2 regions of the Streptococcus sp. F0441 genome follow, and region 2 is predicted to be linked to the other one. Evidence: predicted binding sites of a transcription regulator. Region 2 holds the regulator's gene; the other holds the start of a gene.
The links. The regulator Rex, encoded in region 2, represses fermentation and respiration genes when NADH is low (regulators of the CRP and FNR family bind a similar motif). The targets are predictions, from matches to a motif close to TTGTGAANTANTTCACAA.
Positions count from the first base shown of each region.

Region 1: adhE (bifunctional acetaldehyde-CoA/alcohol dehydrogenase) is a predicted target of Rex. The motif match lies at 4,397-4,414, and genes of this name have one in related genera.

Region 1 is NZ_KB373321.1:1,955,819-1,962,073, reverse strand. Features, by position in the region: gene jag (RNA-binding cell elongation regulator Jag/EloR) at 1-48, shown strand, start outside; gene HMPREF9188_RS09720 (hypothetical protein) at 104-748, shown strand; gene tkt (transketolase) at 845-2,821, shown strand; gene yajC (preprotein translocase subunit YajC) at 2,941-3,261, shown strand; gene HMPREF9188_RS09705 (low molecular weight protein-tyrosine-phosphatase) at 3,309-3,752, shown strand; gene HMPREF9188_RS09700 (MORN repeat-containing protein) at 3,739-4,152, shown strand; gene adhE (bifunctional acetaldehyde-CoA/alcohol dehydrogenase) at 4,448-6,255, shown strand, end outside.
Region 2 is NZ_KB373321.1:1,176,401-1,182,655, reverse strand. Features, by position in the region: gene pcrA (DNA helicase PcrA) at 1-1,514, shown strand, start outside; gene radC (RadC family protein) at 1,557-2,237, shown strand; gene HMPREF9188_RS05685 (gamma-glutamyl-gamma-aminobutyrate hydrolase family protein) at 2,234-2,923, opposite strand; gene HMPREF9188_RS05680 (redox-sensing transcriptional repressor Rex) at 2,939-3,583, opposite strand; gene HMPREF9188_RS05675 (DUF4649 family protein) at 3,672-3,881, opposite strand; gene HMPREF9188_RS05670 (DUF1831 domain-containing protein) at 3,888-4,235, opposite strand; gene HMPREF9188_RS05665 (cysteine desulfurase family protein) at 4,213-5,355, opposite strand; gene HMPREF9188_RS05660 (ribose-phosphate diphosphokinase) at 5,365-6,255, opposite strand, start outside.

The DNA of each region.
Region 1 (6,255 bases), 780 kb from region 2:
TCTGAAGGTGACGAGCCAAATCGCTATGTTGTCGTGGATGCAGAATAAGCAAAGTAAAATCAGGTTCATCCTGATTTTTTGCTAGGAAAGGAAAGATTCAGATATGCTGAAAGCAGTTAGAGAATACCTATCATTTGCAGGGGTCCAGTACCGTAATCCTGATAAAGCGGGAGAAGAGCGAGAGAAGATGCTGGAATTGCGTCACAAAGGCCAAGAGGCTCGAAAAACTTTCACAGAATTGGCCAAAACCTTTCAAGCAAGTCATCCAGAATGGAAACTGCAACAGACTAGTCAGTGGATGAACCAAGCGCAACGCTTGCGGCCGCATTTCTGGGCCTATCTACAGAGAGACGGACAAGTGACAGAACCTATGATGGCTCTTCGTTTGTATGGAACACCTGCTGACTTTGGGATTTCTTTGGAAGTTAGTTTCATCGAGCGAAAGAAAGATGAACAGACCTTAGACAAGCAAGCCAAGGTTTTAGAGCTTCCAGCGGTAGAAGGAATTTATTATCTAGTCTACTCAAATGGAGAAAGTCATAAGGTGGAGGCTACTGAGGAGAATCGCCGTACTTTACGAGAGAAGCTGAGAAATCAAGAAGTTCGTAAAGTCTTAGTCAAGTCAGATGTTTCCTTCATTGAAAATCAGTCAGTAGAAGCGATATTGGAGGAGCTAGAAGACGCTTATACTCGCTTGCTCCCGTACTATGAAGTGACGAGGGAATGGAAAATCAAATGTGTTAGATGAACGCAAATTGTTTTATTGCTATTCTATGCATTTTTTCATATAATAGAAAAATAGGATGTGTGATTCATTAATCACCTCAAAGAGAAAGGAAATTCTATGTCAAATCTATCTGTTAATGCAATTCGTTTTCTAGGTATTGACGCCATTAACAAAGCAAACTCAGGTCACCCAGGGGTGGTTATGGGGGCTGCTCCAATGGCCTATAGCCTCTTTACAAAACAACTTCGTATCAATCCTGCTCAACCAAACTGGATCAACCGCGACCGCTTTATTCTTTCAGCAGGACACGGATCTATGCTTCTCTATGCCCTTCTTCACCTTTCTGGTTTTGAAGATGTTAGCATGGATGAAATCAAGAGTTTCCGCCAATGGGGTTCTAAAACACCTGGTCACCCAGAATTTGGCCATACAGCAGGGGTTGACGCTACAACTGGTCCTCTAGGACAAGGGATTTCTACTGCTACTGGTTTTGCCCAAGCAGAACGTTTCTTAGCAGCCAAGTATAACCGCGAAGGTTTCAATATCTTTGACCACTATACTTATGTGATCTGTGGAGACGGAGATTTAATGGAAGGTGTCTCAAGTGAGGCAGCTTCATACGCAGGCTTGCAAAAACTCGACAAGTTGGTGGTTCTTTATGATTCAAATGACATCAACTTGGATGGTGAGACAAAAGATTCCTTCACAGAAAGTGTTCGTGACCGTTACAAAGCTTACGGTTGGCATACAGCCTTGGTTGATGATGGAACAGACTTGGAAGCTATCCATGCCGCTATCGAAGCAGCTAAAGCTTCAGGCAAACCATCTTTGATTGAAGTGAAGACTGTGATTGGATACGGTTCTCCAAACAAACAAGGAACTAATGCGGTACACGGTGCTCCTCTTGGAGCAGATGAAACTGCGGCTACTCGCCAAGCTCTTGGTTGGGAATATGAACCATTTGAAATTCCAGAGCAAGTTTATGCTGATTTCAAGGAAAATGTTGCAGACCGTGGTGCATCAGCTTATCAAACTTGGACTAAATTAGTTGCTGACTATAAAGAGGCTCATCCAGAACTGGCTGCAGAAGTAGAAGCCGTTATCGACGGACGTGATCCAGTTGAGGTGACTCCAGCAGACTTCCCAGCCTTAGAAAATGGATTTTCTCAAGCAACCCGTAACTCAAGTCAAGATGCTTTGAACGTTGTCGCTGCCAAGTTGCCAACTTTCCTAGGTGGATCAGCTGACCTTGCTCACTCAAACATGACTTATATCAAAACGGATGGACTTCAAGACGACGCTAATCGCTTGAACCGCAACATTCAGTTTGGTGTTCGTGAATTTGCAATGGGAACGATCTTGAACGGGATGGCTCTTCATGGTGGACTTCGTGTATACGGTGGTACTTTCTTTGTCTTCTCTGACTATGTGAAAGCAGCTGTCCGTTTGTCAGCCTTGCAAGGACTTCCTGTGACTTATGTCTTTACCCACGATTCGATCGCAGTTGGTGAAGATGGTCCAACTCACGAACCAGTTGAACACTTAGCAGGTCTGCGTGCTATGCCAAATCTCAATGTTTTCCGCCCAGCAGATGCGCGTGAAACTCAAGCGGCTTGGTACCTTGCTGTGACAAGCGAAAAAACACCAACTGCCCTTGTCTTGACACGTCAAAACTTGACTGTTGAAGAGGGAACAGACTTTGACAAAGTTGCGAAAGGTGCCTATGTTGTCTATGAAAATGCAGCTGACTTTGATACGATATTGATTGCAACAGGTTCAGAGGTGAATCTCGCTGTCGCAGCTGCCAAAGAATTGGCTAGTCAAGGCGCAAAAGTCCGTGTAGTCAGCATGCCATCTACAGATGTCTTTGACGCACAAGATGCAGCTTACAAGGAAGAAATCCTTCCAAATGCAGTCCGCCGTCGTGTTGCAGTCGAAATGGGTGCAACTCAAAACTGGTACAAATATGTTGGTCTTGATGGTGCAGTTCTCGGTATTGATACCTTTGGAGCATCTGCCCCAGCACCAAAAGTATTGGCAGAGTACGGATTTACAGTTGAAAATCTAGTCAAAGTCGTTCAAAACTTGAAATAATCGCAGAAAAATCAGAGTAAAAACTCTGATTTTTTTATTGCCATAAAACAAGGCACAACCTTGTAAAAGTAGCTGAAATTTGATATAGTAGTCCTATGTAAAAGACAAAGGAGAAAACAATGAATCCAAATATTACTTTTTTAATCATGCTTGTAGGTATGATGGCCTTGATGTTCTTTATGCAACGCTCTCAAAAGAAACAAGCTCAAAAGCGTATGGAAAGCTTAAATAAACTTCAAAAAGGCTATGAAGTTATTACAATTGGCGGCCTTTACGGAACAGTGGATGAAGTAGACACTGAGAAGAGAACAATCGTACTTGATGTAGATGGCGTTTATTTGACTTTTGAATTGGCTGCTATCAAGACAGTGTTGCCACTCAAAGAGGCTGTGACACCAGAAGGAACAGTTGTTGACGAAGGCGGAGCAATCGAAGAATAAAACGGGACCTGTCACTCCCGTTTTTCTATGAAGTGAGAGGAAAAGGGATGAGAAAAATAGTATTTGTTTGCCTAGGAAACATCTGCCGTAGCCCCATGGCAGAGTTTGTGATGAAATCCATGACGAGTGATTACCAGATTGAGAGTCGTGCGACTTCGGCTTGGGAACATGGTAATCTGATTCATAAGGGAACGCAGGGGATTTTCCAGCAGTATCAGATTCCTTATGACAAAGACAAAACATCACTCCAGATTCGTAGAGAAAATTTTGAATCGTTTGATTACATTATCGGTATGGATGCTTCAAACGTTTCAGATCTGCGTCAAATGTGTCCTCAGGAATTGCAGCATAAGATCTACCCTTTTGCATTTGAAAGTGTTCCAGATCCTTGGTATACAGGAGATTTTGAGGAAACCTATGCTCGTATCACAAGTGGATGTAAAAGCTGGCTAGATCGATTAGAAAATGAGAGTGACAATGGAAAAGCTTAAACAAATCTATGAAAAGTATAGAGTTTACCTAACTCGCCCTAGGCTAGAGTTCATTGCAGTAGTCGTAATTGCACTCTGTGCCCTTTCGGTATTTCTACTAAATACACCCAAAAAGGGTGTCCTGACACTTGATGGTGGTGCACTTGTTTATGATGGTACCCTGGTGCGAGGGAAAATGAATGGTCAGGGGACCATGACCTTTGAAAATGGGGACCAATATACAGGTGATTTCAATAATGGAGCCTTTAATGGAAAAGGAACGTTCCAATCAAAAGATGGCTGGAAATACGAAGGTGATTTTGTAAATGGCCAGGCTGAAGGTCAAGGAAAGTTGACGACAGAGCAAGAAGTTGTCTATGAAGGAACCTTTAAACAAGGCGTTTTCCAACAAAAACAGTAGTCTCCAGATGAGGAGGCTATTTTTAAAAGCAAGAAAGAAAGCGCTCTCTTTGATTAAATTCGGTAAATAACTATCAACTAGAAAAACTTTGTGAAATAAAAAAATATTTTTCATAATTTCACAATCATCCAGATAAAACTCTATTGCATAGGTAGGTTGAGAAAAATCTCACAAACTTAGGAAATTTCTTTGTGAAATGCTTATGAAACTGTTTACAAAGCATAAAAAAAGAGTTATAATGAACTTGTGAAAAAATTAACAAAGGATAACATCCTTAAAGGCTATGGAGGATAATATGGCTGATAAAAAAACAGTAACACCAGAGGAAAAACAACTTGCTGCTGAAAAGCATGTCGACGGTCTCGTGAAAAAAGCCTTGGTTGCGCTTGATGAAATGCGCAAGTTGAACCAAGAGCAAGTTGACTACATCGTAGCAAAAGCGTCTGTTGCAGCACTTGATGCGCACGGTATCCTTGCACAACACGCAGTTGAAGAAACTGGTCGTGGTGTGTTTGAAGATAAGGCGACAAAAAATCTATTTGCCTGTGAACACGTAGTGAACAATATGCGTGGAGTTAAAACAGCTGGAGTTATCGAAGATGATCCAATTACAGGTTTGACGAAGATTGCGGAGCCGGTCGGAGTTATTTGTGGTATCACTCCAACAACAAACCCAACTTCAACAGCGATTTTCAAATCATTGATTGCTTTGAAGACACGTAACCCAATTGTTTTCGCTTTCCATCCATCAGCTCAAGAATCTTCTGCTCATGCTGCACAAATCGTTCGTGATGCAGCGATTGCAGCTGGTGCTCCTGAAAACTGTGTTCAATGGATTACAAAGCCATCTATGGAAGCAACTGGGGCACTTATGAACCATGAAGGTGTTGCGACTATCCTCGCAACTGGTGGGAATGCCATGGTTAAAGCTGCATACTCATGTGGAAAACCAGCTCTTGGGGTAGGTGCCGGAAACGTTCCTGCCTATGTAGAAAAATCTGCTGACCTTCGTCAAGCTGCTCATGACATCGTTATGTCAAAATCATTTGATAATGGGATGGTCTGTGCATCAGAACAAGCCGTTATCATTGATAAAGAAGTGTATGACGAATTTGTAGAAGAATTCAAATCATACCATACTTACTTTGTAAACAAGAAAGAAAAAGCACTTCTTGAAGAATTCTGTTTCGGCGTGAAAGCAAACAGCAAAAACTGTGCAGGTGCTAAACTAAACGCAAACATCGTTGGAAAACCAGCAGCATGGATTGCTGAACAAGCAGGATTTAGCGTTCCAGAAGGAACAAACATCTTGGCTGCAGAATGTGCAGAAGTAGGACCAAAAGAACCATTGACTCGTGAAAAATTGTCACCAGTTATCGCTGTCCTAAAAGCTGAAGATACAGAAGACGGTCTTAAAAAAGCTCGTCAAATGGTTGAGTTTAACGGACTTGGTCACTCAGCAGCTATCCATACAAAAGACGAAGCTCTTGTTAAACGCTTTGGTACAGAAATCAAAGCAATGCGTATTATCTGGAACTCTCCATCTACTTTCGGTGGTATCGGTGACGTATACAATGCCTTCATCCCATCATTGACACTTGGATGTGGTTCATATGGACACAACTCAGTCGGTGATAACGTGAGTGCGATCAACCTTCTAAACATCAAGAAAGTAGGGAAACGTAGAAATAATATGCAATGGTTTAAAGTTCCTTCAAAAATTTACTTCGAACGCAATTCTATCCAATACCTTCAAACTTGCGAAGGTATCGAACGTGTCATGATTGTTACCGATAAATCAATTGAAAAACTCGGTTTTGTACAACGTGTGATTGACCAATTGAATCTTCGTAAAAACAAAGTCACGATTCAAGTCTTCTCAGATGTTGAACCAGATCCAGATATCACAACAGTTCGTCGTGGTGTTGAAGTAATGCGTTCGTTTGAACCAGACACTATCATTGCCCTTGGTGGTGGTTCACCAATGGATGCAGCTAAAGGTATGTGGATGTTCTATGAACAGCCAGACGTTGACTTCGGTGACCTCGTTCAAAAATTCATGGATATCCGCAAACGTGCCTTCAAATTCCCATCACTTGGTAA
Region 2 (6,255 bases):
AGAATATCTTGGATTTTGAGAAAGATTACCCTAACGCCAAGGTGGTTTTATTAGAAGAAAATTACCGTTCAACCAAAACCATTCTCCAAGCCGCAAACGACGTCATCAAAAACAATAAAAATCGCCGCCCCAAGAATCTCTGGACCCAGAATGCCGATGGGGAGCAAATCGTTTATTATCGTGCAAATGACGAACAAGACGAAGCTGTTTTTGTAGCAAAAACCATCGATGAACTTGGTCGCTCTCAAAACTTCCTCCACAAGGATTTTGCGGTTCTTTATCGGACTAATGCGCAATCCCGTACTATTGAGGAAGCCCTGCTCAAGTCCAATATTCCTTATACCATGGTTGGAGGGACCAAGTTCTACAGCCGTAAGGAAATCCGTGATATTATCGCCTACCTCAACCTCATTGCTAATTTGAGTGACAATATCAGTTTTGAGCGCATTATCAACGAGCCGAAACGTGGAATCGGACCAGGAACTGTTGAAAAAATTCGTGATTTTGCGAATATGCAAGACATGTCTATGCTAGATGCTTCAGCTAATATCATGTTATCAGGTGTCAAAGGCAAGGCAGCCCAGTCTATCTGGGAGTTCGCCAATATGATTTTGGATTTGCGGGAGCAACTGGACCAATTAACCATCACCGAGCTGGTTGAGGCTGTTCTAGAAAAAACAGGTTATGTAGATATTCTCAATGCTCAAGCGACCTTAGAGAGCAAGGCTCGAGTTGAAAATATCGAGGAATTCCTTTCTGTTACCAAAAAATTTGATGATAATCCTGAAAGCCAAGAGGAGGAAACTGGCTTGGATAAACTCAGTCGTTTCTTGAATGATCTGGCCTTGATTGCAGACACTGATTCAAGCAGTCAGGAGACATCTGAAGTAACTTTGATGACACTCCACGCAGCTAAAGGACTGGAGTTTCCGGTTGTCTTTATCATTGGGATGGAGGAAAATGTCTTTCCTCTTAGTCGAGCAGCTGAGGATCCCGATGAGCTGGAAGAAGAACGCCGTTTGGCCTATGTAGGTATCACACGCGCTGAAAAAATCCTCTATCTGACCAATGCCAACTCTCGCTTGCTTTTCGGTCGTACAAGCTATAACCGTCCAACACGTTTCATCAATGAAATTAGCTCGGATTTGCTTGAGTATCAAGGTTTGGCTCGACCAGCTAATACCAGTTTCAAGGCTTCTTATAGCAGTGGTGGCGTTGTTTTCGGTCAAGGAATGAGTTTGGCTCAGGCGCTTCAAGACCGTAAACGCAGTGCTGCTCCAAGCTCTATCCAGTCAAGTGCTCTCCCGTTTGGTCAATTTGCAGCTGGCGCAAAATCAGCGTCTAGCGAGACAAATTGGTCTATTGGGGACATTGCTCTTCACAAGAAGTGGGGAGAGGGAACAGTCCTTGAAGTCTCAGGTAGTGGCGATACGCAGGAATTGAAAATCAATTTCCCAGAAGTGGGTCTGAAAAAACTCTTAGCCAGTGTTGCCCCAATTGAGAAAAAAATCTAATTTTTCATCCTTCTCACGAATAATATAGTGAGGAGGATTTTTATGTACAGTATTTCATTCCAAGAAGATTCACTCTTACCTAGAGAAAGACTAGTTAAAGAAGGAGTAGAGGCTCTGAGCAATCAAGAATTGCTAGCTATACTACTCAGAACCGGAACGCGTCAGGCCAATGTTTTTGAAATTTCCCAGAAAATCTTGAACAGTTTGACCAGTCTAACTGATTTGAAAAAAATGACCCTGCAGGAATTGCAGAGTCTGTCTGGTATTGGACGTATCAAAGCTATTGAACTACAAGCAGTGATTGAACTGGGGAATCGCATTCACAAACATGAAACCCTTGAGATGGAAAGTATTCTCAGTAGTCAAAAGCTAGCTAAAAAAATGCAACAGGAACTTGGCGACAAAAAACAAGAGCACCTAGTGGCGCTCTATCTCAATACTCAAAATCAAATCATTCATCAGCAAACCATCTTTATCGGATCTGCGACACGTAGTATTGCTGAACCAAGGGAAATCCTTCACTATGCCATTAAGCATATGGCCACCTCTGTGATTCTCGTTCACAATCATCCATCTGGTGCTGTATCTCCTAGTCGAAATGATGACCATGTCACTAAGCTAGTCAAGGAAGCCTGTGAGCTGATGGGAATCGTTTTCTTAGACCACCTAATTGTCTCGCACTCGGATTACTTTAGTTACCGTGAAAAGACAGATTTAATCTAGAGTTCGTTAACAACATAGTCAAATAGTGTTTTATCCTTGGGGCGGTTCTCAAAGAGAAATTCAGGATGCCATTGAACACCAAGATAAGGGAAGCCGTCCGTAGTTGTCACAGCCTCAATGATTCCATCTTTAGGATCATGTGCTACAACCTTAAGATTTGAAGCTAGATCTTTAATGCTCTGGTGGTGGAAGGAGTTGATGTGAGAGATTTCTCCATAGATTTCTCGGAGAATGGTATCAGGTTCCGTTACGAGGCGTTGGGTCGTGTATTCGGCTGAACAGTCCTGCCAATGATCCTCAATATCTTGGTGAAGCGTGCCGCCCATGGCGACGTTGAAAAGCTGAGTACCTCGACAAACAGAGAAAATTGGTTTCTTTTGCTTAATCGCTTCTTTGATAAGTGCTAGTTCAAAAATATCTCTTTGAAGGTGGTAGTCATCACTATCAATAGCCTTTGGTTCACCATAGTATTTTGGATCAACATTTTGCCCACCTGTTAGGATGAGTTTGTCAATCATAGCGACGTAATGGCTTGCCATTTCTTGATCACCAATCGGTAGGATGATCGGAATTCCGCCAGCGTCCTTGACTCCTTCAACAAAGCCCTTTGCTGCATAGCTCATCATGATGTCATCATCTGGATGAGCTTTTTCATTTCCTGTAATCCCAATAACTGGTTTTTTCATAAATGCTTTCGCTTTCTAATCCTCTTTACGCATAAAATAGAGGAGGGTTTGGAGTTCGCTTGTCAAATCGACATACTGAACGACCACATCTTTTGGAAGGTGAAGGTGGACGGGTGAAAAACTAAGAATACCTTTTATACCTGCATCAACCAAAAGATTGGCAACTTCTTGTGATTTAACACTTGGAACAGTTAGGATAGCAGTTTTGACATCTGCTTCTTTGATCTTTTCTTTAATCTGAGAGATGCCATAGATTGGAATCCCGTCAGGTGTCTGGGTGCCAACTTCTGGATGGTCATCTAGGTCAAAGGCCATGATAATCTTCATCTTGTTGCGCTCATGGAAGCGGTAGTGAAGAAGAGCATGCCCCATATTACCAATTCCAACCAACATTACATTGGTGATGGAGTTATCATTTAGGAGTTCAGCAAAAAACGTCATCAGTTTTTTAACATCATAACCGAATCCACGACGGCCTAGTTCACCAAAATAAGAAAAATCACGTCGAACAGTAGCAGAGTCAATACCGATAGCTTCAGCAATTTGTTTAGAATTTGCTCTTTCAATTTTTTCTGTGTTAAATCGTTTGAAAATTCGATAATAAAGAGAGAGTCGTTTTGCTGTTGCTTTTGGAATAGTAGCAGACTGTTTATCTTTCACAAAATCACAACCTTTCTATGCTTCTATTTTATAGAAAGTTTGTGAAAAAATCAACAAAAACAAGAAAAAACTAAGAGAATTCTTAGTTTTAATCTGAAAAATTAGTTTGTGATAAAAAACGGTAGAGATCGCCAACTAATCCTTGATAAATCACGTTATCATTCAGTGTTAAGGAGCTGATTAGGAGAGTGTCGGGCAGGGTAACACAGCCTGATAGTGATAGCATAAGCTCTTCGTAATCGGCAAATTCAAGTGTACGTTCTACTTGATAGCTATCTTTATAAGTCAAACGAAACATAGCCAATCATCTCTCTTCTTTTGTGAAGATTCCGCGTTCTACAAGACTGTCCATGAGGAAGTAGAATTTCTCTTGGTGGATATGGTGTTCTTCAGATTTAAAGATATTCACCAAACGAAGACCTGATTTGTCAGTGATATTAATTTTAACACCTGTAAGCTCTTTGTTGATGATAATTTTTAGTAGGAAGCCTTCACCACTATTAGGAACTTTTTCAAGTAGACGAGTCAGTTCGTAGTTTCCGACCTTTGTTTCAAAGAAAGTATTGTCTTTTAGTGTAAACTTTTTTACAGATGGACTAAGTGTATAGTCGTAGCGGCAGTTTTGTAGTTTAATGGTTTTTTCGAATGCCATTAGGTAAATCTCCAATAATATTTTTTAAGGTTTGAGCCAGTTGTTTCAGTTCTTTCTCGGTATTAAGGGGAGAAAGACTGATACGGACAGACTCTTTTAAACGATGGGAATAGGGTCCATAAAGAGCTTCTAGGACATGGCTCGTTTGCACAATACCAGCAGTACAGGCTGAACCAGTTGAGATTGAAATTCCTTCAAGGTCTAACTGGAGTAAGAGCAAATCATTTTTTTGACCAGGGAAGCCAATGTTGAAAACATAAGGAAGTTGGTGTTTGCTTTCATTGAGATAGTAGTTGAGACCTGCAATTCCTTCTAGAAAAGCAGTTTTTAATCTTTCTAGTTTTTGGTAATGCTCAGCCTGATGATCCAGATCTTCTTTGAGGGTAGCAACCATACCGACTATGGCAGCAAGGTTTTCTGTTCCAGCCCGTTTCTTTTGTTCTTGGTCCCCACCGTGAAGATAGGAATCAAAGTCCATAGACGAAGCGTAAAGAAAACCAATTCCTTTTGGTCCATGGAATTTATGAGCAGAAGCACTGAGGAAATCAATTCCTAATTTTTCTGGATGGACAGGGATTTTTCCGATAGCTTGAACAGCATCAACATGATAAGCAGCAGGATGCTCTTTTAAAATATGTCCAATCTCAGCGATTGGCAAGAGACTGCCCGTTTCATTATTGGCATACATGGTAGAAACTAGGATGGTATCGTCACGCAACGCTTCTTGAATCTGCTGGGCAGTGATTTCTTGATTTACTGGTTGGATGATGGTCGCTTCAAAACCAAAATGTTGAACCAGATAATCAATGGTCTCAAGGACAGAATGGTGTTCAATAGCTGTCGTGATGATGTGTTTTCCACGCTCTTGATGACGGAGACAATAGCCGATGATAGCGGTATTGTTACTTTCTGTACCGCCAGATGTGAAAAAGATTCGTTGTGGCTTAGTTCCAAGTAAGTGAGCCAACTCCTGACGGGCTTCACGGAGCAATTTGCCAGCATGGCGACCATGACTGTGAATACTTGAAGGATTCCCATGGGTTTCCTGCATGACCTTGGTCATTTCTGCGATAGCTACTGCTGACATAGGAGTAGTGGCAGCATTGTCCAAATAAATCAAAGAATCACCTTATTCCTTTTTATTATATGCAAAGAGTGGGCTAACTGGTTTTCTTTCGTGGATACGGACGATGGCATCACCAATCAATTCGCTAGCGGTGATATAACATACATTTTCCGGAGTTCTTTCTTTGGTTGCTACAGAGTCTGTCACAAGGATTTCTTTAATGTTAGCAGTGTCAAGAAGCTCAGCAGCTCCTTCTACAAAGAGTCCGTGACTAGATACGGCATAAATCTCAGTAGCACCTCCGCGGTCGACGATTTTTGCTGCTTCTGAGAAAGTACGTCCAGTATTTAGGATATCGTCAATCAAGATGGCCTTCTTGCCTTCAACATCACCGATGATATAACCTTGGCTACGCTCTGAATCGTCTTGAGCATAGTCGATTATTGCGATTGGTGCATCTAAATATTCAGCTAAGCTGCGGGCACGTTTGACGCCAGAGTTTTTTGGACTAACAACAACGACATCTGATCCCAGCAACCCTTTATCGCTGTAGTGTTTAGCAAAGAGAGGAATTGTATAGAGGTTATCTACCGGAATATCAAAGAAACCTTGAACCTGAACAGCGTGGAGGTCAAGCGTTAGAACACGACTTACACCAGCCTTGACAAGCATATTGGCAACCAGTTTTGCAGTGAGAGGTTCGCGAGAAGAAGCGATACGATCCTGACGAGCATAACCAAAGTAAGGAAGGACAACGTTGATACTATGAGCACTGGCACGAACACAAGCATCGACCATGATTAACAACTCCATCAAGTGGTTGCTAACGGGGTAGCTGGTTGATTGGATGATGTAGACATCGTAACCACGGACACTCTCTTCAATGTTGACCTGGATTTCACCATCAGAAAATTGGCGTGAAGATAATTTTCCGAGAGGTACCCCAACCGTTTC